DNA from 3 places in the Streptomyces sp. NPDC047061 genome. Region 1 is predicted to be linked to each of the others. Evidence: riboswitches for the same ligand, from Rfam matches in the RefSeq annotation. Region 1 holds a riboswitch; each other region holds the start of a gene.

The links. Region 1 has a riboswitch for cobalamin ahead of ABZ887_RS13835 (CbtB-domain containing protein). Riboswitches for the same ligand answer to the same signal wherever they lie in the genome.
Region 2: another riboswitch for cobalamin. It lies ahead of ABZ887_RS30535 (prenyltransferase/squalene oxidase repeat-containing protein); the one in region 1 lies ahead of ABZ887_RS13835 (CbtB-domain containing protein).
Region 3: another riboswitch for cobalamin. It lies ahead of ABZ887_RS08045 (cobalamin biosynthesis protein); the one in region 1 lies ahead of ABZ887_RS13835 (CbtB-domain containing protein).

The regions. Positions count from the first base shown of each region.
Region 1 is NZ_JBEYVI010000007.1:81,765-91,165, reverse strand. It holds gene pgm (phosphoglucomutase (alpha-D-glucose-1,6-bisphosphate-dependent)) at 1-150, opposite strand, end outside; gene ABZ887_RS13845 (barstar family protein) at 271-657, opposite strand; gene ABZ887_RS13840 (CbtA family protein) at 817-1,572, opposite strand; gene ABZ887_RS13835 (CbtB-domain containing protein) at 1,595-1,816, opposite strand; cobalamin riboswitch at 1,853-1,994, opposite strand; gene ABZ887_RS13830 (enoyl-CoA hydratase/isomerase family protein) at 2,062-3,117, opposite strand; partial or broken gene ABZ887_RS13825 (acyl-CoA dehydrogenase family protein) at 3,114-3,221, opposite strand; gene ABZ887_RS13820 (MarR family transcriptional regulator) at 3,494-3,973, shown strand; gene ABZ887_RS13815 (amidohydrolase family protein) at 4,272-5,321, shown strand; gene ABZ887_RS13810 (EfeM/EfeO family lipoprotein) at 5,453-6,649, shown strand; gene efeB (iron uptake transporter deferrochelatase/peroxidase subunit) at 6,646-7,893, shown strand; gene ABZ887_RS13800 (alkaline phosphatase family protein) at 8,080-9,401, shown strand, end outside.
Region 2 is NZ_JBEYVI010000025.1:50,618-60,018, forward strand. It holds gene ABZ887_RS30525 (TerD family protein) at 1-2,122, opposite strand, end outside; partial or broken gene ABZ887_RS30530 (aminoglycoside phosphotransferase family protein) at 2,256-2,468, opposite strand; cobalamin riboswitch at 2,523-2,654, shown strand; gene ABZ887_RS30535 (prenyltransferase/squalene oxidase repeat-containing protein) at 2,763-3,995, shown strand; gene ABZ887_RS30540 (SCO2322 family protein) at 3,992-4,609, shown strand; gene ABZ887_RS30545 (CbiQ family ECF transporter T component) at 4,602-5,756, shown strand; gene ABZ887_RS30550 (ATP-binding cassette domain-containing protein) at 5,753-7,399, shown strand; gene ABZ887_RS30555 (ECF transporter S component) at 7,396-8,259, shown strand; gene ABZ887_RS30560 (transglycosylase SLT domain-containing protein) at 8,596-9,009, shown strand.
Region 3 is NZ_JBEYVI010000003.1:438,285-447,685, forward strand. It holds gene ABZ887_RS08040 (cobyric acid synthase) at 1-1,048, opposite strand, end outside; gene ABZ887_RS08045 (cobalamin biosynthesis protein) at 1,045-2,079, opposite strand; cobalamin riboswitch at 2,180-2,320, opposite strand; gene ABZ887_RS08050 (DUF397 domain-containing protein) at 2,497-2,754, shown strand; gene ABZ887_RS08055 (hypothetical protein) at 2,786-3,094, shown strand; gene ABZ887_RS08060 (hypothetical protein) at 3,027-3,521, opposite strand; gene ABZ887_RS08065 (helix-turn-helix transcriptional regulator) at 3,563-4,420, opposite strand; gene ABZ887_RS08070 (hypothetical protein) at 4,880-5,107, opposite strand; gene ABZ887_RS08075 (inorganic phosphate transporter) at 5,127-6,377, opposite strand; gene ABZ887_RS08080 (lysozyme) at 6,552-7,307, opposite strand; gene ABZ887_RS08085 (class II aldolase/adducin family protein) at 7,504-8,238, shown strand; gene ABZ887_RS08090 (alpha/beta fold hydrolase) at 8,359-9,401, shown strand, end outside.

The sequences.
Region 1 (9,401 bases):
CGACGATCCGCGGTGGCCCGAGGTGCCGAACGCCACCCGCTGGCCCGGGTCGGACGGGTCGGGGTGCAGTGCGTAGTAGGCCGTGACCAGCCGGGCCACGTCGACGAGGTCCTCCGGAGCCGCCGGCCGGCCCGCTCGCTCATGCGGCATGAGTCCACTTCCTCCGCAGTCGTTGATCGATCGCTCGCCGCCCATCTTTCCTTGTCAGCGGCCGCGGGCGCGAGTGCGGCACCGGCCGCGCGCCGAAGACACGGCGGGTTCACGGCGGGTTCACAGCAGACGTACCGTGTCCGGGGCCCGCTCCTCGAAGATCTCGACCAGCCAGTCGAAGACGGTGGCCCCGCGTCCGGCGCGGGCCTCGGCCAGCTTCGCCGCGACGTCGGCACGGTTGGTCGGGTGGCAGCGGGCGAGCCGGAGCTCCAGCTGGCGGGCGGTCTCCGCATGGCCCAGGTGCGCACGGGACGTCTCGTGGTCGCGCCACTCGAAGACGAAGTCGCCGTCCTCGGGCGTGCCGAAGCCGCCCCGGAGACAGTCGACGAACGCGTCGAGGTTGCGGCCGAAGTAGCCGCCGGGCCCGTTGACCGCCTCGCCGATCACCCGCCAGAAGTCCTCCAGGGTCCTGATCCCGCTGCCGTCCAGTACATAAGTCACCGTCACGGCCCGCAGGATACGGCGGTCCGCGGGCATTGATCGCGCACGGCAGCACACGCACGGGTCCACGGACACCGGTCGACGGTTTCCGATCCGGAAAACGCGGGAGGGCCCCCGGACGGTTCCGGGGGCCCTCTCGTGTCGTTCGGTGTGCCGCACCGCGGGTCAGTGCGGAGCGGGCACCGTGCGGGCGGCGGCCGGCGCCTTCGCCGGCCTCGGGTTGAGGACACGGTCGGCCAACTCGCCGAACAGCAGGCCGAATCCGCCCCACAGCACCACCTGGATGGCGAGCGCCGAGAGCCGGAACCGCCACAGCAGGGTGGCCGGGAAGTCGTTCGGCACCTCGTTGACGACCGGCAGGAACTGGTACGCCAGCCCGACGAGGACACCGAACGCGACCACCGCGAGGACGGTCGCCCACCAGCTGCCCAGCCGCGGCCGGAGCCGCTTGCCGAGGATGGTGGCGGCGACCGCGAGGAGCACGCTGAGCACCATCATCAGGAAGTACAGCGTGGTCCGCTTGCCGATGGTGTCCGGGTCGCCCACCGACGGCGGGTTGGCCGGGTACTTCAGGAACGGCACCACGTAGACGACCGCAAGTGCGCAGCCGGACAGCAGCAGTGCCGTCGCCCGCGGCGAGAAGCGGCCGACACGGCCGAGGGCGAAGGAGTAGGCCAGGGCGGCGATGCCGCCGAAGGCGACCCCGTAGACCAGGACACCGGTGGCCAGGCCGGCGGTGGACTGCAGGGAGCGGGAGACGACCGCCATCTCGTGCTCGTGCGAGTGGGCGTCCTCGAAGCCGATCGCCTTGTCGACGTTCGGCTCACCGAGCAGGTAGGCGACGACGAGGGCGAGCAGACCGGCGGCCAGGCCGGCGAGCATGCCCCGCACCAGGAGGTTACGGACCGTTGCGGAGTTCATGGGTGGTACGGCGTCCCTCGCGTCAGTGGCAGGGGAAGCCGAGCAGGTGGCGGGCGTCGTGCACCCACTCGTGGACGTCCGTGCCGCTGAACACGGAGGTGGCGCCCTGTTCGGCGCCGACGAAGTAGAGCAGGACCAGCATCAGGATGCCGAAGAAGACCGCCCAGGGAGCTATCGCGGACAGCGGCAGCTTGGCGGGAACGGCGGGGGTGTTGGCTGTCGGCGGAGCGACGGTCTGCGCCATGGCAGGACCTCCTCTGGGAGTTCGCGTCCCATCTCGGTGGTGCACAGGACGACGGCCACGGGTCTGACTCACAAACAGCCCTGGAGCTCTTGCATACAGTGGCGCGACCGTGCCGGATTTCCACCGGCTTCCGTCTCGCCGTCGTCGATATCGGACAGACCGTACCGCGTGTCAGGGGCACGGCCAAGACCGCGTCACCAGGCGTGATCTTCATCTCGCGCCTGGTGGGCGGCTGGTGGGACGGTTCAGGCGGGTGGGGCGAGGCCCAGTTCGCGGTCGCCGAGCGGGGCGAAGAAGCGGTCGACGTCGGCGTCGGTGACCTCGGCGAGGGTCGCCGGGGACCAGTGCGGGGCGCGGTCCTTGTCGACGACCTGGGCGCGGATGCCCTCCACCAGGTCGGGGCTCGCGAGGGTCGCGCAGGAGACGCGGTACTCCTGGTCCAGGACCCGTTCCAGGGAGCCGAGTTGCCGGGCCCGGCGCAGCGCCTGCAGCGTGACCTTCAGCGAGGTGGGCGACCGGGTGAGCAGGGTGTCCGCGGCCTCCTTCGCCGCCGGGTCGCCGTGCGCGAACAGCCGCTGGACGATCTCCTCGACCGTGTCGGCCGGGTAGCAGGCGTCGATCCACGCCCGGTGCCCGGCCAACTCCCCGTCCGGCGCCTGCCGGACCTGCCGGGCGAGCGCCTCGGGCACGGGCAGGGTGGCGAGGTCGGCGACGAACGCCCGGAGCGAGCCGGAGGGCATGTAGTGGTCGGCGAGTCCGCACAGCATCGCGTCGGCGGCGCCGATCTGGGCGCCGGTCAGGGCGAGATGGGTGCCGAGTTCGCCGGGCGCGCGGCCGAGCAGGTAGGTGCCGCCGACGTCGGGCACGAAGCCGATCCCGGTCTCGGGCATGGCGATCCGGGACCGCTCGGTGGCGATCCGGACGCTGCCGTGGGCCGAGACACCGACCCCGCCGCCCATCACGATGCCGTCCATCAGGGCGACGTACGGCTTCGGGTACCGGGCGATGCGGGCGTTGAGGTGGTACTCGTCCCGCCAGAACGCGGCCGCGGCCGACCCGTCGCCGTCGCGGGCGTCGTCGTGGACAGCGCGGATGTCGCCGCCCGCGCAGAGGCCGCGCTCCCCCGCGCCGGTGATGACGACGGTCTCGACGGCCGGGTCGTGCTCCCAGGCGGTGAGCGCCTCGTCGATGCGGCGCACCATCGCGTGCGTCAGCGCGTTGATGGCCTGCGGCCGGTTGAGCGTGATGTGCGCGGCCCGTCCGTCGACGTGCAGCAGGACGTGTTGCTCGGCGCCGGTCATCCGGACACCTCCGCCGGGCCGCGGGCCACGATGAGGCGCATGATCTCGTCGGTTCCTTCCGGGATCGGGTGGACACGTGGGTCACGGACGATCTTCTCCTGCCCGATCCGCCCACGGCACGCCGACCCTCGCACCCGCCGCCGCCAGGTACGACGTAACCATCGGTAACACCTTCGGCGGTGCCGGACCCCGCGATCCGCCCGGACCGCGGCCGTTCGCCCCTCAATAACTGCCCGTCCGTCCACGACGTGGCTGAACAGGCAGTGACCGGCCGGGACGTGAAGGTCCTTCGCAAGGCAAGCCGGGCTGGTCAGACCCTTGAGCGATAACCTACCCATGGGTATGGACAGTTGAGCCGTCAAGCCAGCCTCTTCCCATGGAGACTCCCGAGCCTCGCTGGCTGACGGATGACGAGACGCAGTGCTGGCTCGTCCCTGCCGGGGTGCTGGTCCGGCTGCCGGCGGAGCTGGACGCGCAGTTGCAGCGGGACGCGGGGATCAGTCACTTCGAGTACCAGGTGCTGTCGGGACTCTCCGAGGCACCCGGCCGCACCCTGCGGATGAGCGAGCTGGCGATGTTCGCGAACGGCTCGCTGTCCCGGCTCTCCCACGTCGCCAAGCGGCTCGAGGACCGGGGCTGGCTGCGCCGGGAGCCGGACCCGGACAACGTCCGCTTCACCGTGGCGACGCTGACGGACGCCGGCTGGGAGAAGGTCGTCGACTCGGCGCCCGGGCACGTGGCGACCGTACGGCGGACGGTCCTCGACCCGCTGACCCGGTCCCAGGTCCGGCAGTTGCACGAGATCGGCCGCCGCATCCTCGCGGCGACGGACGACGCGGGCAGGCCGTTGAGCTAGGGGCTCCGCCGGTATCGCCGCGATGCGCCGTCGTTCGCCTGCGGCGCCGTGGGGGCTGGTCGCGCAGTTCCCCGCGCCCCTTTGGGGCGCTTGAGTGAGCCGCACATGCCATGCAGCCCCGCGCCCCTTCGGGGCGCTTGCGCGAGCGAGGAATCCACCCCTCACCCTCCCAGGGGCCCACAGCCACCACGCCCTCGTGAGCTCATTGCTGTAGCGTTTACTCCAATTGTAATCAGCGCTACGGTAAGTAGGCCGTCAGTAGGCGGCCCCGTGCCGTCACGACGGGAAGAGCAGCCCCATGACCAGTGCCTCGCGCCGGATCGACGTCCACCAGCACCTGGTCCCGCCCTTCTACCGGGACGCCCTGGCCGGGCGCGGGATCATCGAGGCGGGCGGCCGGGCGCTGCCCGCGTGGAGTCCCGAGGCGGCGCTGGAGCTGATGGATCTGCTCGGCACCGAGACGGCGATCCTGTCGGTCTCCACCCCGGGCACCGGCTTCCTCGCCGACCCCGGCGAGGCCGCCGCCCTGGCCCGGCGGCTGAACGACTTCTCCGCCGCGCTCGCCGCCGCGCACCCGGGCCGCTTCGGCTGGTTCGCCACCCTGCCCCTGCCGGACGCCGCCGCTGCCGCCGAGGAGGCCGAGCGCACGCTCGCCGAGCTCGGCGCCGACGGCGTCACCCTGCTCGCCAACACCGGCGGCGACTACCTCGGGGCCGCCGGCCAGGACGCCCTGTGGCGGGTCCTGGACGAGCACGGGGCCGTCGCGTTCGTCCACCCGGCCGAGCTGCCCGGACCCGCGGTGGACGGGATCCCGCCGTTCGCCGCCGACTTCCTCCTCGACACCACCCGTGCCGCCTACCTCCTGGTCCGCAACGGTGTCGTGCGCCGGTACCCGCACATCCGGTTCGTCCTCAGCCACGCGGGCGGTTTCGTGCCGTACGCCTCCCACCGCATGGCCGTCGCCCTCGCGGCCGACACCGGGCGCAGCCCCCTGGACATCCTGGACGACCTCCGCGGCTTCTACTTCGACACGGCGCTGTCCTCCAGCCCGGCCGCCCTGCCCACGCTGCTCGCCTTCGCCCGGCCCGGGCACGTCCTGTTCGGCAGCGACTGGCCGTTCGCGCCGGCCGCGGCGGGCCAGTACTTCGCCAACGGGCTGGACGGCGGGGTCGACCCCGGCACCCTCGCGGCCGTCGACCGCGGCAACGCCGAGGCGCTCTTCCCACGCCTGGCGACCGGCGCCCCCGCCCCGGCTCCCGCCCGTCCGCTTCCCGCGCGGCTGCGGCAGTCCGTGCGGCGCGCCGGTGCCCGCGCCTTCTTCCGGATGGTCCAGCCCGGTACCGACTGAGCGGCTTCCCCGGAGGTCCGGTGAACCGGCAGGGAACTCTTGGTCATGGGTTTCCCTGGACGGCCGTTCGAGAACAAAGGGCTGCCTAACATGAGGCGATCACGAACGGTACGAACCCCCGGGAGCTCGGGATGGTGTTGTCCGGCCTCGGCTGGAGGTCGTTGCGTCCCTGGGCGGTCGTCGGTGTCGCCGTCGTATGCCTGGTGGCCGGATTTCTGGCCCTCACGCACGACTCACGCCCCGCACACGCCGACCCGGCCGCGCTGCCGCACACCACCGTGGAGGTGTCCGCCAGCCGCTGCGGCCGGGGATGGAGCACCCCGGTGTCCGGCGTCCAGGTCTTCGACCTGCACAACCCGACCGACGGGGCCGCCGAGGCCCTCCTGGAGGACCCGACGAGCGAGGCCGTGTACGGCGAGGTGGAGGACATCGGGCCCGGCACCACCCGGGAGCTGACCGTCCGGCTCGGCAAGGGCGCCTACGCCTTCAAGTGCGTGCCCGACGACGCCGACGCCGTCACCGGGCCCACGGTCCGCATCGGCAGGGGCAGCAGCGGGCCTGCCGCGGCCCCGGTCACCGAGCACGACCTGATCCCGCCCGCGCTCGCCTACCAGAAGTGGGTCGGCGGCGGCCTGTCCGACGTCGTACGGCTGACGACCGCCCTGCGGGACGCGATCGACCGTGGTGATCTCGCCGCCGCCCGCACCGCCTGGCTGCCGGCGCACCTGGAGTACGAGCGGCTGGGCGCGGCGTACGACGCCTTCGGGGACGCCGACGGCGCGATCAACGGCACCGACGCGGGGCTGGGCGGCGGGGTGCACGACAAGGACTTCACCGGCTTCCACCGGATCGAGTACGGCCTGTGGCACGGCGAGTCCGCGACCGGCCTGCGGGGCCCGGCGGCGGACCTGGTCAAGGCGGTCACCGCGCTGCGCGACGACTGGGCGCAGACCCGGATGGACCCCGCCCAGCTGGGGCTGCGGGCGCACGAGATCCTGGAGAACACGGTGCAGTTCGAGCTGACCGGCCGTACCGACTACGGCAGCGGCAGCAACCTCGCCACCGCCCGCGCCAACCTGGACGGCACGGTGGAGGTCATGTCCCGGCTGCACCCGCTGCTGGCCACCCGGTACACGGGTCTGGCCGGTCTGGAGAGCGAGTTGAAGCAGGCCGGCGAGATCCTCGACGGCTTCGGGCACGGCGGCACCTGGACCCCGCCGGGGAAGCTCGGCCACCGGCAGCGCGAGGACGTCGACGCGGTCCTCGGCGACCTGGTGGAGCGGCTGGCGTCGGTGGCGACCCTGTGCGATCCGCGGAGGACGGTATGAGCACGAACGAGACGGCCGGCAGCGGCGGAGTGGGCCGCCGCGGGTTCCTGCGCGGCGCGGCCCTCGCGGGCGCCGGGCTGGCCGCGGGCGGTGCGGCCGCCCCCGGCACGGGCACCGCCACCCTCGGCGCCACCACCCCTGGCGCGATCGCTCCCTTCCACGGCGCCCGCCAGCAGTCCGCGATCGCCGCGCCCCGCCGGACGACCGTGTTCACGTCCCTCGACGTCACCGCCGGGAGCCGCGCCGAGCTGACCGAGCTGCTGCACACGCTCACCGACCGCGCCCGCTTCCTGACCTCGGGCGGCACCCCGGACCCGGTCGGGGTCACCGGCCCGCCCGCCGACTCGGGCGTCCTCGGCGAGCAACTGCCCTCCGGTGCGCTGGCGGTGACCGTCGGCGTCGGCGGCTCGCTTTTCGACGACCGGTACGGGCTCGGGAAACTGAGGCCGCGTCGGCTGACGACGATGCCCGCCTTCCCGGACGACGACCTGCGGCCCGAGTGGTGTCACGGCGACCTCAGTTTGCAGTTGCACGCGGACGACACCGACACCGTGCTGCACGCACTGCGCGACATCGCCCGGCACACCCGGGGCGGCATGCAGGTCCGCTGGCGGCTGGACGGCTTCACCAGTCCGCCCCGCCCGTCCGGCACCCCGCGCAACCTGCTGGGGTTCAAGGACGGCACCGCCAACCCGGAGACCGGCAGCGCCCGGGAGATGGACCGGCTGGTGTGGGTCGGCAAGGACTCCGGCGAACCGGAGTGGGCGGTCGGCGGCAGCTACCAGGTGGTACGGCTGATCCGGATGCTGGTGGAGTTCTGGGACCGGGTCTCGCTCAGCGAGCAGGAGCGGATGTTCGGCCGTTCCCGCGAGTCCGGGGCGCCCCTGGACGGGAACGCCGAGCACGACACGCCCGACTACGCCGACGACCCCAAGGGTGACGTCATCCCGCTGGACGCGCACATCCGGCTGGCCAACCCGCGCACCACGGCCACCGCCGACCAGCGGATCCTGCGCCGCGCCTACAACTACGACCGGGGCATGGACAGCAACGGCAACCTCGACATGGGCCTGCTGTTCAGCTGCTACCAGCAGGACCTGGCCCGGCAGTTCGAGACCGTGCAGAAGCGGCTGGCCGGGGAGCCGCTGGTCGACTACATCTCGCCGTTCGGCGGCGGCTACTTCTTCGCCCTGCCCGGGGTACGGGACCGGAACGACTGGTTCGGACGCGCTCTCCTCACGTGAGCTTGTTCGAACAACTCCCTGGCGAATCCGTAGCCCGAACGGTCAATACACCGTCAAGATTTGCCCCAGCATCCCTGACCCGGTGTTCATTCACCCGCCATCATGGCTCCGCCGCAGCGCCCGCAAGCGGGCGAAGCATCCCTGCCTGTACGACGCAGTGACGTTCATGCCCGGAGGGGAACCAGCATGGCCAGCACAGGAAGACGAACGGCGATCAGGAGCCTCGGCGCTCTCGCGGGGGCCGCCGCACTCACGGTCCTCGGGGGCACCGCGCCCAGTTGGGCCGCCGTACCCGCCGGGCACGGCGGCGGCTCGTCGACCGCGACCCCGATCAAGCACGTGGTCGTGCTGTTCGACGAGAACATCTCCTTCGACCACTACTTCGCGACCTACCCGAAGGCCGCGAACACCGACGGCACGAAGTTCACGGCGTCCAAGAAGACCCCGAAGGACGTCGACACCGTCGCGCACGCCGGGCTGCTGACGAAGAACCCGAACCAGTACACGCCCAAGCGGCTCTCCTCGTCACAGGCGATGACCTGCGACCAGAACCACTCCTACGGGCCCGAGCAGCTGGCCTACGACGGCGGCAAGGCCGACCAGTTCGTGCAGAACACCGAGGTCGACAAGTGCTCGGGCGGCCTGTTCGGCGAGCCGGGCCTGGTGATGGACTACTACGACGGCAACACCGTCACCGGCCTGTGGAACTACGCCCAGCAGTACGCCCTCAACGACCGTTCCTACAGCTCGGTCTACGGCCCGTCCACGCCCGGCGCGCTCAACCTGATCTCGGGTCAGACGCACGGAGCGATCTCGGTGGACTCGGTCACCGGCAAGCAGACGTCGACGCCCGACTCGTACGCCATCGCGTCGCCGAACGCCAAGGGCGTCGGCACGGTCATCAACGACCCCGACCCGGCCTACGACGACTGCTCCGACAAGGACCACACCAGCACCAGCGCGCTGGCCTCGCTGCAGGGCAGGAACATCGGTGACCTGCTCAACTCCAAGCACGTGACCTGGGGTTGGTTCCAGGGCGGCTTCCGCCCGTCCACGGCGTACAGCGGCACGTCCGGCTCCTACGCCAAGTGCGACACCACGCACACCAACGTCGGCGGCGCCTCGGTGGTCGACTACAGCCCGCACCACAACCCGTTCTCGTACTACAAGTCGACGTCCAACCCGCACCACGTGGCGCCGAAGAACGTGAACGAGATCGGTCACAACGGCCAGGCGAACCACAACTACGACCTGACCGACTTCACCGCGGCGGCCAAGGCGGGCAAGCTGCCCGCCGTCAGCTTCCTGAAGGCCGGTGAGTACCAGGACGGCCACGCCGGCTACTCGGACCCGACCGACGAGCAGCACTTCCTCGTCAACGAGATCAACGCCGTGCAGAGCTCGCCGCAGTGGAAGTCCACCGCGATCGTCATCGCGTACGACGACTCCGACGGCTGGTACGACCACGCCTACGCCAAGCCGCGCAACGGCTCCACGGACTCCACGGT
Region 2 (9,401 bases), on a different contig from region 1:
CCGGGTGCAGTCCCTCGGGACGTTCGAGCCCGATGTACGTCACGGGATCCTCGGGGACCCGCTCGCCGTCCCACAGGTCCACGGTCGTGGTGTCGCGGGACATCAGGTCGATCAGGTACCCCACCGTCAACTGCTCGCGCTCCACGACGGCGCGCACCAGGTTCGACACGGACACCTGGTTCTCCTCGACCCGGTTGGCCGCCGAGACGCCCCTCAGGTACAGGTGCAGCCACTTCGCGCGCCACCGGCCGTCGTCCCCGCGCTGGAACACCAGCGGCAGCGCCACCCGGCCGGCCCCGCGCAGCTCCGACTTCATCCGCACGGTGCGCGGCTCGAACGGCCGGCCCTTCTGCTCGCCGTCGCGCAGCATGAAGCCGAAGAACGACTCCTCGACCTCCTCGAATCCTTCGCCGGCGTAGATGTTGACCTGCGGAACGACGAATGTGCTGCGTACTCGGTCCAGGGACAGGCTGATGAACTCCGAGGCGCCGTCGGGTGCTTCGGTGATGTCGCCCGAATGCACGCCCCCGACGGCCTTGAGGTTCGTGTAGGAGAGCCAGGAGTCGGTGCTGTAGTCGGCGTGGAGAAGCAGCGCCGACAGGTCGTAGTCGGTCCGGCTCCTGGTCTCCTTCCAGTACACGAAGAAGCGCAGTTGTTCACCGTCGACCTCGGAGAGGGACCCTCGGGGCAGTACGCCGAGCCCGGCCTCGGTCGCCCGGCCGCTGAGCGGAAGCGCCACGTCGAGGATGTCGGGGTCGAGCAGCAGCCGGCCCGGCACCGGGAGCCGACGGCGTATCTCGGTGTCGAGGGCGGCGATCAGGCGATCGCGGTCGGCGGCCGGTACCGGCGGCCGCTGGTCGGAGGTCACCCAGGCGCGGCCCCGGCGGTTGACGAAGATCCGGGGTTCGCCGCTCTCGGCTGCCCGGTTGTGGAAGTGCTCGCGCACCGAGAGCGCGACCCGGCCGGAGACGTCGGGAGCGACCTGCACCGCGGCGGCCACCACCGCGTCCCGTTCCTCCTGGTCGGCGGCGATGCGCAGCAGGAGGTCCAGGGCGCGGAACAGCTTGCCGGGAGCGGACTTCAGCAGCTCCACCGCACCGATGACGTCGAACGCGTCGAGCAGCCTCTCGATCCGGCTGTCGAAGGACCGTGCCTCCTTGTCGCCCCGCGCGACCGCGAACACGTCGGCGGCGTGCGGCCAGCGCGGGTACTCGTGCGGATGGAGTCGCTCGCCGAGCCGCTTGAAGGGTTCCCGGTGCGCGTGCACGTCGGCGAGCTTCGCGGGGTTCGCCGCGACCACGGCGTCGAGACCCGCCAGCAGCCCCCGGCGCAGCGGCCGCGACAGCGCCCGGAACCGGGTCGGCTCCTGCAGCGTCACGTCGCCGCCCGACAGCGCGCAGGCCAGCCGCAGCACGTCGGTGACGGTGTCGAGGAGGAGGTCCGCCCCGACACCGAGCCGGGCCTCGTTGACGACCGCCCGGTTCTCCCGGACCGGGATCGCCTCCGGCTGGGGGCCGAGCGCGCACCGCTCCGCGAGGGCCTTGAGGTCGCGCAGGTCGTCCTCGCCCAGCGGGGTCGCGCAGCCGGCCAGGGACAGGTACAGGTCGGTGAGTTCGTCGTCCAGGTCCCGGCCGAGATGCAGGACGGTGACCCGGTCACCCGCCGAGGCGATCAGTTCGTCCTGCGCCGCCAGCATGTCCTCGTAGGTGTGCTGGTACCGGCCGTACGAGGGGAGACCGAGCAGGTCCAGGACCCCGCTCCGCAGCTGCGCCAGCACCTTCCCGCGCGACTTCTCGTCGCCGAGCGCCTTCGCCACGCACTGCATCCAGAACTCTTCGGTGTCCGGCACGTTCGCCGGGAAGTCGATGAAGTACGCGTTGTGCCGGACGTGGTCGCCCACCATCTCGCTCACGGTGCGCAGCGTCCGTCTGGCGGTGTGCAGGACCGCGGCCTCGGACCGTCCCGACAGCCGCTCCAGCAGTTCCGCCGAGAGTTTGAAGCCCACGGACGTCAGTGCCGCGTCGAACTGCCGTGCGGCGACGGCTCCTTCCCCGTCGGAACCCGCGGGGGAGGGAAGGCGGTGGGTGTGCCGGATGACCAGCGATTCGAGACTGTGCGCCATCCGGGGATGGTCGCAGAGGTGTGCGATCCGGTGCACGAGAATTACGGGGGAAGCTCGTACGAACCACCCTAGAACGCGATCGCCCGTATCAACTCGCCCGCTTCTCCCAGCACTTCGACTTCCTCCCGGCTTTGGTCGGCCCGGGCAGCCGCTCCAGCACCAGTTCGGTACGGGACCCGGACGGCCGCACCCGGGGCGCCGGGTACCCGTGCTCCCGTACGTACGTCATCACGGCGCCCTCGGCGGCGGCGTCCCCCCAGCCGTCCCGGTCCCGGCGCAGCACCCATGCCTCGTCGATCTCGTACACGTCGGCCGAACGCCCCGAGCCGAGCAGTCTCCCCGTCATGGCCTGACCATAACGAAACGGTCCCCGCACAGCCCCCTCTCAGCTTCCGCCGGGCGGCCGGTAAGGTAGCCGGGTCGTCATCACCCGTACGGGGGGAAGCCGGTGCAATTCCGGCGCTGACCCGCAACCGTGAGCCACACCCTCTGTGGCAAGCCGGACCGCCGCGCCCGGGACGTTGATCGGCTCATGTGCGCCGGCGCCCGCCGTCGCACGGCACCGTCGAGGTTTACGGAGCCGAGCCGCCGGGGTGTCCCGTGCTGCCCGGCTCCCCGCAGGGAGAGGCACCCGCCGACCATGACCGTCCTCCGCCGCACCGCCGGGGTGCTGGCCGCCACCGCCGTCATCGGTACCGCCACGCCCGCGACGACCGCACTGGCCGCCGACATGGCCGCCGGCACCGCGTCCCCCTCGCCCTCCGCGTCGGCGGTCCTCCCGTCGGGGCTGTACGGCGGTTCGGACCCGAAGTACGACGGCGTCTGGCGCCAGTCCCTCGCCCTGCTGGCCCAGCGCGCGGTGGGGGTCACCCCGGCCGCGAAGGCGGTGGACTGGCTGGCCGGACAGCAGTGCGCGAACGGCTCGTTCGCCGCGTTCCGCGCCCAGCCGACGGCGGCCTGTGACGCCAAGGTGACCGTGGACACGAACAGCACGGCGGCCGCCGTACAGGCGCTGAAGGCGGCCGGCGGCCACGACGCCGCCGCGGACAGGGCCGTGAACTGGCTGAAGTCGCAGCAGAACACGGACGGCGGCTGGGGCTACGCCCCCGGCTCGGCCAGCGACACCAACTCCACCGGCGTGGTCGTCGGCGCGCTCGCGGCGGCCGGCGCGAGCGCGGACAGGTCGCCGTACGCCCTCCTCGCCAAGTGGTCCCTCCCCTGCGACGAGGACGGTGGCGGCGCCCTCGCCTACCAGCCGGACAAGCAGGGGAAGCTCGCCGCCAACGCGGACGCGACCGCGGCCGGGGTGCTCGGCGCCCTCGGCAAGGGGTTCGTGACGACGGCCGGGAAGGCGTCGGCGGAGGGCAGCCATGCCTGCGCGGACTCCGCCAAGGCCCTCACCCGGGAGGCGGTGGCCCGCAACGGTGCCGCGTACCTGGCGGACGCCACCTCCGCCAAGGGCCACCTCGTCTCCGCGCTGCCCGGCGCCGAGCCCCAGCCGGACTACGGCAACACCGCCGACGCGGTCGTCGCCATGGCCGCGCAGGGCTGGACGAAGCCGGCGAAGAAGCCGTACGCGTGGCTGGAGGCGCACGCCGTGCCGTGGGCGGAGCAGAGCGGGCCCGCGGCCTACGCCGAGCTGATCCTCGCCGCGCACGCGATGGGCGCGGACCCGCGCGACTTCGGCGGGACGAACCTCGTGACGGCGCTGAACGCGACGGGTCCGGCGCCGCAGGCGGCCACGGCCGCCGCGAAGCACACCGAGGAGAAGAAGTCGGGCAACAGCGTGTGGTGGATCGTCGGCACCGGTCTCGTCGGAGGTATCGGCATCGGCTTCCTGCTCAGCGGCCGCCGGAAGCAGCAGCAGCTGTGACCGCGGTCCGCCGGGCCGCGCTGCTGCTCCTGGCCGCGCTGACGCTGTGCGCGGCGGCCGCCGGGCCGGCGGCGGCCACCGGTTACCGCTACTGGTCCTTCTGGGAGCGGGACGGCGCGCGCTGGACGTACGCCACGCAGGGCCCCTCCACCGCGCGGCCCGCCGACGGTTCGGTCGAGGGTTTCCGCTTCGCGGTGAGCGAGGACTCGGCGGACGCGTCGCGGCCGCGCGGCACGGCGGACTTCGGGACGATCTGTGCCGGCACGCCCGCCGTGGCGGGCCGGAAGCGGGTGGGGCTGGTCGTCGACTTCGGCACGGCGGCGGACGCGTCCCCGGGAGAGCGGCCGCCTGCGCGGCGGACGGCCTGTGCGGTGGTGTCCGAGGACGCGACGACGGCGGAGGCGCTGGCGACGGTGGCGAAGCCGCTGCGGTACGACACGAACGCGTTGCTGTGCGCGATCGGGGGATATCCGGAGCGGGGGTGCGGGGAGAAGGTGGCCGCGGGGGGTACGTCGGACAGCGGGCCGTCGGTGGGGCTGCTGGCGGGTGCGGGAGTCGTCGCGCTTCTCGCCGCGGGGGCCTTCTGGCAGGCGCGGCGGCGCAGGAATGGGTGACATCGCGGGTCGGTGGGGGCCGGCCGCGCAGTTCCCCGCGCCCCGCACGGGGCGCAAGCGCGGGCGAGTGTCCCTGCACCCCGGCGCCTGGTGGCTCTGGTCGCTCTCTCTCGGGGTCGCCGCGTCCCGTACCAGCAACCCCCTCCTCCTCGCCCTTCTCGTTGCGGTCACCGCCTACGTCGTGGCCGTCTGCCGGAGCCGGGTCGCCCCCTGGTCCCGCTCCTACGCCGCCTTCGCCAGGCTCGCCCTCGCCGTCCTCCTCGTCCGCCTCGCCTTCACCGTCGTCCTCGGCTCCCCCGTCCCCGGCGCGCACACCCTCGTCACCCTCCCCGAAGTGCCGCTCCCGCACTGGGCCCAGGGCATCCGGCTCGGCGGCCGGGTCACCGCGGAGGCGCTCGTCTTCGCCCTGTACGACGGCCTCAGGATCGCCACCCTCCTGGTCTGCGTCGGCGCCGCGAACGCGCTCGCCAACCCGGCCCGGCTGCTCAAGTCCCTGCCCGGTGCCCTGTACGAGCTGGGCGTGGCCGTGGTCGTCGCGCTCACCTTCGCACCGCACCTGGTGGCCGACGTGCAGCGGCTGCGGGCCGCCCGGCGGCTGCGCGGCCGCCCCGACTCCGGCATCCGCGGCCTGCTCCAGGTCGGACTCCCGGTCCTGGAGGGCGCGTTGGAGCGTTCGGTCGCCCTCGCCGCCGCGATGGACGCGCGCGGGTACGGCCGCAGCGCCGACGTCCCGGACCGGGTCCGCCGTACGACGGCCGTGCTCACCCTCGGCGGCCTGCTCGGCATCTGCGCGGGAACGTACGGGCTGCTCACCGCTGAAGGCAGCGGCTACGGAATGACCTTGCTGCCGGCCGGGGTGGCCGCCGCGCTGGCGGGGCTGCGGCTCGGCGGCCGGCGTTCGCCGCGCACCCGGTACCGGCCGGACCCGTGGGACGCGCGGGCCTGGCTGGTGTCCGGGGCCGGCGCCGCGGTCGCCGCCCTGCTCACCCTGGCGTCCGTCCGTGATCCGGACGCCCTGCATCCCGGGGTCGTACCGCTGGTCGCCCCCACGCTTCCGCTCTGGCCCGCGGCCGCCGTGCTGCTCGGCCTGCTGCCCGCTCTCATCGTTCCCGGGGATCCCAAGGACCCCAGGGAGGAGCCGTCGTGATCCGTTTCGAGGACGTCTCCGTCACCTACGACGGCGCGGACCGACCCGCTGTGCAGGATGTCGACTTCGAGGTGCCGGAGGGTGAACTCGTCCTCCTGGCCGGCCCGTCCGGCACCGGGAAGTCGACGGTTCTGAACTCCGTGAGCGGGCTCGTGCCGCACTTCACCGGCGGCACCCTGGGCGGGCGGGTGACGGTCGCCGGCCGGGACACCCGCACCCACCGGCCGCGCGAACTCGCGGACGTCGTCGGCACGGTGGGCCAGGATCCGCTCGCCCACTTCGTGACCGACACCGTGGAGGACGAACTCGCCTACGGGATGGAGTCGTTGGGGATCGCCCCGGCGGTGATGCGGCGGCGGGTGGAGGAGACCCTCGATCTGCTGGGGCTCGCCGAGCTGCGGGACCGGACGATCGCCACGCTCTCGGGCGGGCAGCGGCAGCGGGTCGCGATCGGGTCGGTGCTCACCCCGCATCCCGCGGTCCTGGTGCTGGACGAGCCGACCTCCGCGCTCGACCCGGCCGCCGCCGAGGAGGTGCTGGCCGTGCTCCAGCGGCTGGTGCACGACCTGGGGACGACGGTGCTGCTGGCCGAGCACCGGCTGGAGCGGGTCGTGCAGTACGCCGACCGGGTCGTGCTGCTGCCGGGGGACGGGGCCGCGCCGGTGTGCGGGACGCCCGCCGAGGTGATGGCCGTGTCGCCGGTGTGTCCGCCGGTGGTGGAGCTGGGGCGGCTGGCCGGGTGGTCGCCGCTGCCGATGACCGTACGGGACGCCCGGCGGCGGGCGGCGGCGGCCGGGTTGCGGGAGCGGCTCGCCGGGCGGGTCCCGGAGCAGCGGCCCGTTTCCGGTCGCGGGGGTGGTCGTGTGAGCGGTTCCGCGGTCGGCGCGGCGGCTCCGCTCGCCGAGGTCCGTTCCCTCGCCGTCCGCCGGGGCCGGGTCGACGCGCTGTGCGGCGTCGACCTCACCGTCGCCCCCGGGGAGACCGTGGCCCTCATGGGGCGCAACGGCGCCGGGAAGTCCACGCTGCTGGGCGCACTGGTCGGGCTCGTCGAGCCGGGCTCCGGCGCGGTGCGGGTCCGCGGCGCGGTCCCGCACCGCACGCGCCCGCGTGACCTCGTGCGCCTGGTCGGACTGGTCCCGCAGGAACCGCGTGACCTGCTGTACGCCGACACGGTCGGGGCCGAGTGCGCGGCCGCCGACCGGGACGCGGGGGCGGATTCCGGGACCTGCCGCGGGCTCGTGTCCGACCTGCTGCCCGGGGTCGCGGACGACACGCACCCCCGTGATCTCTCCGAGGGGCAGCGGCTCGCCCTCGCGCTCGCCGTCGTCCTCACCGCCCGCCCGCCGCTGCTCCTGCTCGACGAGCCGACCCGGGGCCTGGACTACGCGGCGAAGGCCCGGCTGGTGGGCGTGTTGCGCGGGCTCGCCGCCGACGGGCACGCGATCGTGCTGGCCACGCACGACGTGGAGCTGGCCGCGGAGCTCGCGCACCGGGTGGTGCTGCTCGCGGAGGGCGAGGTCATCGCGGACGGGCCGACCGGCGACATCGTCGTCTCCTCGCCGTCCTTCGCCCCGCAGGTGACGAAGATCCTCGCGCCGCAGCGGTGGCTCACCGTGGCCCAGGTCCGGGAGGCGCTGACATGACCGGCGCACCCCCTCCCCGTATCCGGTCGCGTCCCCGGGCGAGGTCCCGCGCCGAGAACCCCGTGCGGCTGGGCCCCCGCTCCCTCGCCGCCCTGCTCCTCGTCAGCGCCGTCGGCGTGGTCGCCGTCGGCTGGCCCTTCCTCGCCCCGCCCTCCTCCCGGATCGCCTCGCACGCCCAGGACGCACCCTGGCTCTTCGCGGGGCTGCTGGTGCTGCTGGTCGCCGTGCTGGCGGCGACGATCGCCGAGTCGGGACTCGGTCCGAAGGCGGTCGCCATGCTGGGCGTGCTGGCCGCGACCGGGGCGGCGCTGCGGCCGGTCGGCGCCGGCACCGCCGGGATCGAGCCGATGTTCTTCCTGATGGTGCTGAGCGGGCGGGTCCTCGGGCCGGGCTTCGGGTTCACCCTGGGCTCGCTCACCATGTTCGCGTCGGCGCTGCTCACCGGCGGGGTGGGGCCGTGGCTGCCGTTCCAGATGCTGGCGATGGGCTGGTTCACGATGGGGGCCGGCCTGCTGCCGGGCGCCGGTCGGCTGCGCGGCCGCGGGGAGCTGGCGCTGCTGGCGGGGTACGGCTTCGTGGCCGCGTTCGCCTACGGCACGGTCGTCGACCTGGCGGGCTGGCCGCTGCTGGCCGGCACCGCCTCGAACCTCGCCTTCGACCCGCACGCCGGGCCCGCCGCCAACCTGGCCCGTTTCCTCGCCTACAGCCTGGCCACCGCCATGGGCTGGAACCTGGGCCGGGCCCTGTGCACGGTCGTCCTCACCCTTCTCCTCGGTCCGGCGCTGCTGCGGGCGCTGCGCCGGGCCACCCGGCGGGCCGCCTTCGAGACCGCGGTCACATTCGACGGTCCCGGGACGTGAGGCGCCGTACGCGCCAGGTGACCGGACCGGTGAAGCACCCCACATGACCCACGTCACCTACGATCCGGAACAGTAGTCAGACTTTTCCCTTTTGTCCGTTTCGCGACCCTAGCTGACCTGCGGTTTGAGAGCCACGCCACACAACGGACCATCGACGCGTATGCGACCACCACTAGTAAACGGGGTGATTGCGGACAGGTTTCCGGCCTGCTTGTCTGGACGACGTCGCCAGGCGCCACGAGCCCACAGCGGGCCGCGGCGCCGACGCATACGGACGGCCCTCACGGGTGGTTCCGGAGCACGGCGACTCCCTGTCCCCGACGAAAGAGGTTCTCCGTGTCCGTGTCCTTCATCCGCCGCATCGCTTCCCCGAAGAAGGCCCTCACCACCGCCGCCGTGGCCGCTGCCGCCGCCGGCATGGCCCTGACCGCGGCGCCCGCCCAGGCCGCCACCACGTCGGCCTCCTCGGCCCAGTCGATCGCGCACAAGATGATTCCGGACGCCGCACAGTTCAACGCGTTCAGCAAGATCGTGTCGCACGAGAGTGGCTGGAACATCTCCGCCACCAACTCCTCCTCCGGCGCCTACGGCCTGGTCCAGGCCCTGCCCGGCTCGAAGATGGCGTCCGCCGGCTCCGACTGGAAGACCAACCCGGCCACCCAGATCAAGTGGGGTCTGGACTACATGAACTCCCGCTACGGCAGCCCGACCGCCGCCTGGAGCTTCTGGCAGGCCAACGGCTGGTACTGAGCCGCCGACCCGCGCGCGCCCGCGGTCGATCGCGGCCGAGCCGCGCAGCCGCCGCTGATCCCCGGCACCGCGCGCCCCTGAACTCCGGCACCCTCGCCCCTCCTCCTGGGCGAGGGTGCCGACGCATGTCCGGACAGGGCGCCGACACAGGTGCGGCCGCGCTGCCGCGGCATGTCCGGCCGTGGTGCCGACGTGCGGTCCGCCGTGGTGCCGACGCACGGCCCGCCGTGGTGCCGACGTACATCCGGCCGTGCTGCCGACAGGCGGCCGACCGTGGTGCCGACAGGCGGCCGACCGTGGTGCCGACACCCGTCCGGCCGTGCCGCCGACGTGCGGTCCGCCGTGGTGCACTGGGCCCGGAGCCAGCCCACCCGCCGGACCGCCGGAGGAAC
Region 3 (9,401 bases), on a different contig from region 1:
CGCCGAGGATCTGGAAGCCACCGCAGATGCCGAGCACGGGCCGCTGTTCGGCGGCCCGGCGCCGCAGCGCGTCCGCGAGCCCCCGCTCGTGCAGCCACTCCAGGGCCCGGACCGTCCCCCGGGTCCCCGGGATCACGACCAGGTCGGCGTCGGCCAGCTCCTCCGGCCGGTCCACGAACCGCACCACGACGCCGGGTTCGGCGGCCAGCGCGTCCACGTCCGTGAAGTTGGACATCAGCGGGATCGCACAGACGGCGACCCGGAGCACGTCCGCCCCGACGGGCGGGGCCGTGTTCGACTCCCGGACGGTCCCGCGCAGGGACACCCGCAGTCCGTCCTCCTCGTCGATCCCGAGCCCGTGCCGGAAGGGGAGGACGCCGTAGGTGTGCCGCCCGGTGAGCCCGTGCAGCATGTCCAGGCCCGGCTCCAGCAGGGACACGTCCCCCCGGAACTTGTTGACGAGGAACCCGGCGACGAGGGCCTGGTCCTCCGGCGACAACAGCGCCACGGTCCCGAAGAAGGAGGCGAACACGCCCCCGCGGTCGATGTCCCCGACCACGAGCACGGGCAGCCCGGCGTTCCGGGCGATCCCCATGTTCACGATGTCGGTCCGGCGCAGGTTGATCTCCGCCGGACTGCCCGCCCCCTCACAGATCACCGCGTCATACGTGCCCCGCAACTCGGCGAGACAGTCGAGCACGGTCCCGAGCAGCCGCTGCTGCCGTCCACCGTGGTACCCGCGTGCGCTGAGCTCACCGACCGGCTTGCCGAGCAGCACGACCTGACTGCTCTGTTCGCCACCGGGCTTGAGCAGCACGGGGTTCATGAGCGCGGTCGGCTCCACCCGGCAGGCCTGCGCCTGCATGGCCTGCGCCCGCCCGATCTCGGCACCTTCGCGCGTGACAAAGGAGTTGAGGGACATGTTCTGCGCCTTGAACGGCGCGACCTTCACCCCCTGCCGCACCAGCCACCGGCAGATACCGGCGGTGACGACGCTCTTCCCGGCGTCGGAGGTGGTACCGGCGACGAGGAGGCCTCCGTTGTTCATGAGGAACCCCCGGGCCGCTGCACGGCCGACCGCGACCGCTGAGCATGGTCGACCCGCGACCGCTGTGCCTGGTCGACCCGCGACCGCTGTGGCCGGTCGATCCGCCCCCGCAGCAAGGCAGTCGCCGCACTCACCCCCAACGCCAGCCACCCCACCCGTCGTGAGAGCCGCACGGCCCGCTCGATGTCCCCGGTCTCCACGCTCCGCCCCTCCCCGTTCAGCACCGGCCGGTGCTCGACCCGCCCGCCATACGACAACGTCCCCCCGAGCCGCACCCCCAACGCCCCGGCGAACGAAGCCTCCACGGGCCCGGCGTTGGGACTCGGATGCTTCACCGCATCGGCCCGCCAGGCCCGTACCGCTCCGGTGGTGTCACTTCCGGCCACGGCGGCCAGCACGGCGGTGAGCCGCGCCCCCGGCCAGCCCGCCACGTCGTCCAGCCGCGCCGAAGCCCATCCGTACCTCCGGTACCGGGCCGACCTGTGCCCGACCATGGCGTCCAGGGTGTTGACGGCCCGGAACCCCACCAGCCCGGGCACGCCCCCCACCGCCCCCCACACCAGCGCCCCGACGACCGCGTCGCTCGTGTTCTCGGCGACGGACTCCACGACCGCCCGCGCGATCCCGTCGGCGTCCAGGGCCTGCGGATCCCGTCCGCACAGATGCGGCAGCCGGGCACGGGCCGCCTCGACGTCCCCCGCCTCCAGGGCACGCCCGATGACGCGGGCCTCGCGGGCGAGCGAAGTGCCCCCGACGACGGCCCAGGTGGCGGCCGCGGTCAGCGCGACGGACGCGGCGGTGGACGGTCGTACGACCCGCTGGGCCACGGCGCCCAGCGCCACGGCGCCGCCGGCGCACACGGCGGTGTGCAGCGCGCCCCACCCGCGGTGGTCCCGCCACAGCACCCGCTCCACGGCCCCGGCCGCCCGCCCGAACACGGCGACCGGATGCCCCCGGCGCGGGTCGCCGAGCAGCAGGTCACCGAGAAGGCCGGCGGCGGCGCCGTACGCGAAGACGCGATCGGCACCCATCGGCTCAGCCGGCCGCTGGGTCGGGGACGGGCCGGTTACTGAACCTCGGTCGGCAGCCGCGCATGGCGATATGTCCTCACTCAGGGTGTCCGCGCCCTGGTTCGACGAGACCGGCGGTGGGAGTTCCTGGCTCCCGGGGATTGCTACCCCGGTGACAGTGGCGGGACCGCGCCGGATTCACACCGGCTTCCTCCCTTGCCGCCGTACTTGGCTCGGGCAGTCCACCACGCGTCCGAACGGCAGTCAACTTGCCGTTGACCTGCGGAGCTGCGGTGTGCTGAGGTCCACACCGCTGATGTGTCGTCAGGCGGCCGAATAGGCGGTTTCTGGGCTCTTTCCCGGCCAGGAACCTGGGAACACTTGAGGGGAACGGGCGTGCGTGTACGCGCCGACCGGCGGTCTCGGACCGTCGGCTGGATGACGGTGTCCATGACCGTGTGGTTGCCAGTGGAGCTGGAGGAGGTGGGCGTGGTCGGCAGGGAGCTGTCGGGGCGGGCGTGGCGCAGAAGCAGCCATTCGAGCGGCCAGAACGAGTGCGTGGAAGTGGCCCCGGGGAGTGACCGCGTGCGGGTCCGCGACTCGAAGTGGCGTCAAGACGCTGTGCTCGTCTTTCGTCACGCGGCGTGGTGTGGTTTTCTGGCGGAGCTTGTGGACCCGCAGACGCGCGGCGGCTGAGTCACCGCGCGGGGGGACGGGAGGTACACGCATGGGAGACCGAGCCAAGGAATCTGCCGCTGCCCGGCTGGGTGATCGCGGTGTCCGCGGGGCGTGGCCGGCAACGGCCCTTCCGCTGGCGCTCTACTGCTCGGTGACGGGAATCCTCGCCGTCGGCGTGGGCGCGCTGGCGGCACTGCTGGTGCCGGATGGCGCGGCCCGCGGCCTGGTGTGGCTGGTGGTGACGGTCCTGGTGGCCGTGGGCGCCGGTCTGTGGTGGGGGCTGACCCCCGTCAGTGACCGGCTCCAGGTTCTGAACCGCCTTCTGGCGGCCGGTCAGACGCGGCAGCGGCACCGCTGACGGGAGCGGCCGGGGCATCGGCGGAACGCCTGCTCAGCGTCCTGCCGAGCCCCGCACCCAGTGCCGTGAGGATCGCCGCGCTGACCGCGCCGACGACCGCCGTGCCCAGGGGCGTCAGGGAGCCGAGCGGGACGCTGGGTGCGACCCGCGCGGCCACTGTGATGCTGAGCAGCAGGACGCTGCCGCACGCCGTGCCGAGCAGGAGCCGGGCCGACAGCAGCCGGATCTCTCCGGCCACTCTGGCGTTCTCCACCTGGATGAGCGCCTCCGCCCACTCCTGCCGTTGCATGGCGTAGGCCTTCAGGGCGGTGTCGTCGAGATGGTGCGCGCCGCTGTCCGAGGCGGCGGCCGGCGGATCACCGGACGCACCCGCCCCGGTCGACCCGCGCAACCGCTCCCACCAGGCCCGTATTCCGAAGACGGCCATCGGCCCTCCCCCGTCTCACGCCGGGCCGTAGTAGCCCGGATTCAGCCGTTGTCCAGACTCTCCCTGACCGTGTCGAGCAGCTCGATCATCCGGTCACCTTCGTACGCGATGGCGCTGATCTCTTCGAAGCACTCCTGGTAGCGGGCCGAGAGGTCCAGGTCGTCGCGGCTGGACAGACCGCCCGCGGGACCCTCCAGGTAGAGCAGATCGTCGTCGTCCTTGAATCCCAACAGGATGAAAGCCGTGCTGACACTGAAATGCGCGCCGGCGGAGAACGGCAACACCCGGACGGTCGTCCGGGGGTGGTCCGCCAGCGTTTTGATGTGGTCCAGCTGCCGTCGCATCACCGCGGGACCGCCGACCTCCCGTCGCAGTGCCGCTTCGTCCAGTACGACGTCCACCTCGGGGCCGTGGTCGCCGTCGAAGAACCGCTCCTGACGGGTGATGCGCAGATCCACCTGCGCCCCCACATCTGCTTGCTGCGCGGTGGCGGACTGCAGTGCTGTGGCGTAGTCCGCGGTCTGGAACAGACCGGGCAGGATGACGGGGTTGTACATGCGGATTGTGTCCGCCGCCCCCTCGTAGCCCAGGTACAGCGCGTATGCGGGGGAGACCACCTGGCTGTACTGAGCCCACCACGACAGCCCTTTTGAGCCACGGGCGGCCTCCTCCAGTTCCGCCACCAGGTCCGGCTCCGCGACCTCGTACAACTGGAGCAGCGCCCGGAGGTCGGTGACGCCGAGGCTGACTGTTCCCGCCTCGATCCGGATGAGTTTGGACAGTGACCATTCCAGACGTTTCACGGCGTCCCGCTGCGTCAGTCCGGCTTGCTCCCGGGCTTTGCGCAGCTCGATTCGCAGCCTGCGGCGATTCAGGCTCGGATCGATGTCTCTGGCCATGGTGCTCCCTGCCACATGTCGTCGCTGACTTGTCGGGCCGCCACCGTCGAACTGTAACTACCCATTAGAGTAGGTTAGTTCGACCGTCGCGGCCAGCGCTGGTCAGTATGACATGTGTCTTTTCAGGTGAGGTCGCAATGCGAGCCCGAATGCGGATAAAACCCCCGAAAGTGCCGCACTCGTACACGGAGGAGTGGTAGGAAAGTGGTTCGTGTGATGCGGCGAAGGTGGTGGGATCTCCGGCCACGGTCCGTATTCAGCGAAAAATTTCCACACGAATCCTGTGACTCCGGGCGTAGTGGGCGTCATGCGTCCCTGCTGCCACTCGTGTGGTCGATCGCGGCGGGTTGACGCCCGCCGACGACCCCGCGGGTACCGGTACTGCACTGCGCCGCGGTTCCGTCGGCATTGACCGACGGAACCGCGGCGCGGGCGGTAGGGCTTTTGGGTGGTGGGACCTCAGGCCTTCGCCACGATCAGGTGGATGCCCCAGGCCACGGCGGCCGTGCAGCCGGCGAAGCAGAGGTAGGCGGCGGTCACGGCCAGGGTCGCGGAGTTGCCCTGGGCGGTGGCGCGTTCGCGGGCGGAGAGGCCCTTGATGCCGAGGGTGAAGAGGGCCACCAGGCCCACCGTGGCCACGAGGCTGACGCCGAAGACGGAGCCGATGGCTGCCCAGTCGATGTTCATGTCGCTTCTTCCTCGGGGGTCAGACGGTGGCGGCCGGGTCGGTCGCGGGAGCGGCCGGGGCGGGGGAAGGGGAGGGGATCGTGGCGGTCAGGTCCTCCGCGACCGTGCCCGCGGGGGGCGGGGTCACGGCGGCGATCGCCGTGGTCACCACGCCGGCCGGCTCCGTGGCGCCGGTGTCGTTGACGTTGACGCTGTCCACGACCTCGCGGCGGGAGAGCTTCCAGATCGTGGCGCTGGCGGCCACGAGGAAGACGGCGACGACCGCCGTGCCCCAGTCGCCGAGGTCCGTCACGGACTCGGCGAGGGCGCCGACCAGCGCGGCGGCCGGGAGCGTGAGCACCCAGGCGACCATCATGCGGGTCGCGGTGGACCAGCGGACCGTGCCGCCCTTGCGGCCGAGACCCGCGCCCATCACCGAACCGGAGACGACGTGCGTGGTGGAGAGGGAGAAGCCGAGGTGCGAGGAGGCCAGGATCGCGGTGGCCGCGCTGGTCTGGGCGGCGAAGCCCTGCTGCGGCTGAAGGTCGGTCAGGCCCTTGCCCATGGTGCGGATGATCCGCCAGCCGCCGATGTAGGTGCCGAGCGCGATCGCGAGGCCGGCGGAGAGGATGACCCAGGTGGGAGGGTTGGAGCCGGGGGCGATGGAGCCGCCCGCGATCAGCGCGAGGGTGATGATGCCCATCGTCTTCTGCGCGTCGTTGGTGCCGTGCGCGAGCGAGACCAGTCCGGCGGAGGCGATCTGGCCGGCGCGGAAGCCCTTGCGGGTGGCGTTGTCGTCGGCGTTCTTGCCGATCGCGTAGGACAGGCGGGTGGCGAGCGTCGCCGCGAGGCCCGCGACCAGGGGGGCGGCGACCGCCGGGAGCAGGACCTTGGTGACGAGCACGTCGCCGTGGACCGCGCCGAAGCCGGCGGACGCGACGGTGGCGCCGACCAGACCGCCCATGAGGGCGTGCGAGGAACTGGAGGGCAGGCCCACCAGCCAGGTCACGAGGTTCCAGAGGATGGCGCCGACGAGCGCGGCGAAGATGACCTCGGGACGAATGCCGTTCTCGTCGACGAGACCCTTGGAGATCGTGTTGGCGACCTCCACCGAGAGGAAGGCGCCCACCAGGTTGAGCGCGGCGGACATGGTCACTGCGATCTTGGGCTTGAGCGCGCCGGTCGAGATGGTCGTGGCCATCGCGTTGGCGGTGTCGTGGAAACCGTTCGTGAAATCAAACGCGAGTGCGGTGACCACCACAATCGCGAGGATCAGCGAGAAGTTTTCCATTTACCCAGGCAATCTTTCGAGGTCATTGGCTGTTGGACCGTAGGCAACCTGGATGAACGGAAGGTGAACTGAGGCAGTCTTGGCGGTGTATGGAACCGAGTTGAGGGTGCCCGGGAGCCGGGCGGACCGGGGCCGCCGTCCCGTTGCCGGTCCGGCGGCCCAGTCCCCGCTTGGCTAGAGGCCCATGGCGAACGACTTCAGCCGGCCCGCCGACCCGTTGAAGAGATTCTGGTCACCCGGCAGGCTGCCGCTGTTGTCGTACTGCCAGAAGGTCCAGGACGACCATCCGGCCGGCAGTGTCCCGGCGTCCGCCGAGCCGTGGCGGGCGATCCACAGCGGGTGGTCGGCGAAGGCGCTGCTGCCGCCGGTGCAGAGGTTCCACCAGTTGGTGGTCGTGTAGATCACCGGCCGCCGGCCGGTCTCCCGCTGCAGCTCGTCGCTGAAGGACCTGATCCACCTGACCATCCTGGAGTGGCTCAGCCCGTAGCACCTGTGCTTCCTGTCGTACGGGTTGTACTCGACGTCGAGCGCGGGCGGCAGGGTCCAGCCGTCCGCCGTCCAGGTGCCGCCGTGGCTCACGAAGTACGCGGCCTGCTGGGCGCCCGACGACTTGTCCGGCAGGGCGAAGTGGTACGCGCCGCGCACGATCCCCGCCTTGCGTGAACCGTTGTACTGCTGGCCGAAGTACGGGTTGCGGTAGGTGGTGGACTCGGTCGCCTTGATGTAGACGAACCTGGCGCCTTTCGCCTTGGCGCTCGGCCAGTCGACGCTCTTCTGGTGCGAGGAGACGTCGTGTCCCTTCGGCAGGCTCGCCGCGGACGCCGGTGTCCCGGCGAGCGCGGCCGCGGGCCCCGCGAGGGCGAGCGCCGCCATGGACGCCGCCAGGACGCGGACGCGGTGGCGGGACGGCGGAATGCGGTCACGGGCCATGTTTCCCCCCGGAATGGCAACGTGTACGGAAAATCGTCCAGAGATTATTGGAAGATCGGCGTATCCTCGGCGATCTTCGGCCAAGCCGGGAAATGGAACGCTTTGGGATGATTTGCGCTCTACTGGATTCGGGACGTCCGGTCTAAAGTGCCCTGCCGTGCGGGGCGGTTGGGGCGCCGCCTGACAGGATCGGGCCATGGCTGAGCAGCAGCGGGACGAGCGTGACGGACGGGGTGGACGGGCCGGCGCACAGCGTGTGTCGGAGCCGCGAAGGCGGGATGTACGCGCGGAGGAGGCGATTGCCTGGCGCGAACTCGTCGCAACGGCCCGCCGCACGGTGTCCGACGGGCTGGTCGTCGGCACCTCCGGCAACGTCTCGGTCCGCGTCGGCGACACCGTGCTGGTCACACCGTCGGGCGTGCCGTACGACAGCCTCGGCCCGGACGACGTGACGGGCGTGGACCTCGCCGGCCGCCAGGTCCTCGGCACCCTGGTCCCGACCAGCGAACTGCCGATGCATCTCGCGATCTACGGCAGCACCGGCGCCGGAGCGGTCGTCCACACCCACGCCGTCCACGCCACCGCCGTCTCGACGCTCGTCCCCGAGCTGCCGGCGATCCACTACATGTCCGCGGCCCTCGGCGGCGCCGTCCGGGTTGCCCCGTATGCGACGTACGGCACCGACGAGTTGGCCGAGAACATGCTCCGCGCCCTGACCGACCGCTCCGGCTGCCTCCTCCAGAACCACGGCACGATCACCCACGGCACCACCCTCACCCAGGCCTACGACCGCACCGCCCAGCTGGAGTGGATGTGCCGCCTGTGGCTCACGGCGTCCTCGGTGCCCGGCCTGACCCCGAGCCTGCTGTCCCCGGAACAGATCACGGAGGTCGGCGAGCGGCTGCGGGGGTACGGGCAGCGACGGCACTGAGCCCGCCCGGACCGCCCTCGACCCTTCGCCGCCCTTCTCCGCCCTTCGCCGTCCTTCTTCGCCGCGACGGCCCCTTCCGCTCCACTGGCCGCCGTCGGTGTCCGACCCGACACTGGACAGGTGCGCCCAGTCAAAGTCACGGCCGCTGCCGTCGGTGCCGTCCTAGCCGCCGGTGCGGCCGGCGTGGCCGCGGGGCGGTACGCGAGTGACGCCGCGCTGAAGGCACCGCCCGGCCGGCCCCTGCCCACCGAACCCCGGCTCACCGTGCACGGCACCGCGGCCGGCCGCATCACCCTCACCCGTGACCTCGCCTCGCTGCGCCCCGGCACCTACGGCCTGGCCGGCGACGGCTCGCACGCGGTCGTCGGAGCCGTCCTGGCGGCCGCCGCGGACACCGCCGACACCGTCGTACGGCGGCTGGAGCGGGTGACCCACGGCACCTTCGAGACCGGCGACAGGGCCTGGCTCACCGCCAACATCCACATCGGCAACCCGGGCACCGCCCTCGGCCTGGAGTACGCCGACGTCGACCTGCCCGGCGAACTCGGCCCGCTGCCCGCCTGGTTCGTGCCCGGCCACCGGGACACCTGGGTGATCGCGGTGCACGGCCTCGGCACCACCCGCGAGCACCCCATGAACGTCATGGCGTTCCTGCACGCCCGGCGCCTGCCGGTCCTCGCCCTCGCCTACCGCGGCGACCTCGGCGCCCCACGCTCCCCGGACGGCCTGAACCACCTCGGCGAGAGCGAGTGGCGCGACCTGGACGCGGCGATCCGCTACGCCGTCCGCTACGGCGCCCGCCGGGTCGTCCTGCACGGCTGGTCCACCGGCGCCACCATGGCGCTGCGCGCCGCCGCCCACTCGGCACTGCGCGAACGCGTCTCCGGCCTCGTCCTGGACTCCCCGGTGCTCAGCTGGGAGGCCACCCTGCGCGCCCTCGCCCAGGCCCGGCACACCCCCGAGCCCCTGCTGCCGCTCGCGGTGCGCGCCGCCCAGGGCCGTGTCGGCCTGCACGCCGACCACGTCGGCGACCCCGTCGACCCGGAACACCTCACCGTGCCCACCCTGATCGTGCACGGCCCGGACGACACGGTGGCCCCCTGGGTGTACTCCCGCCGGCTCGCTGAGCGGCGCCCCGACCGGGTGGCCCTGCACACCGTCCC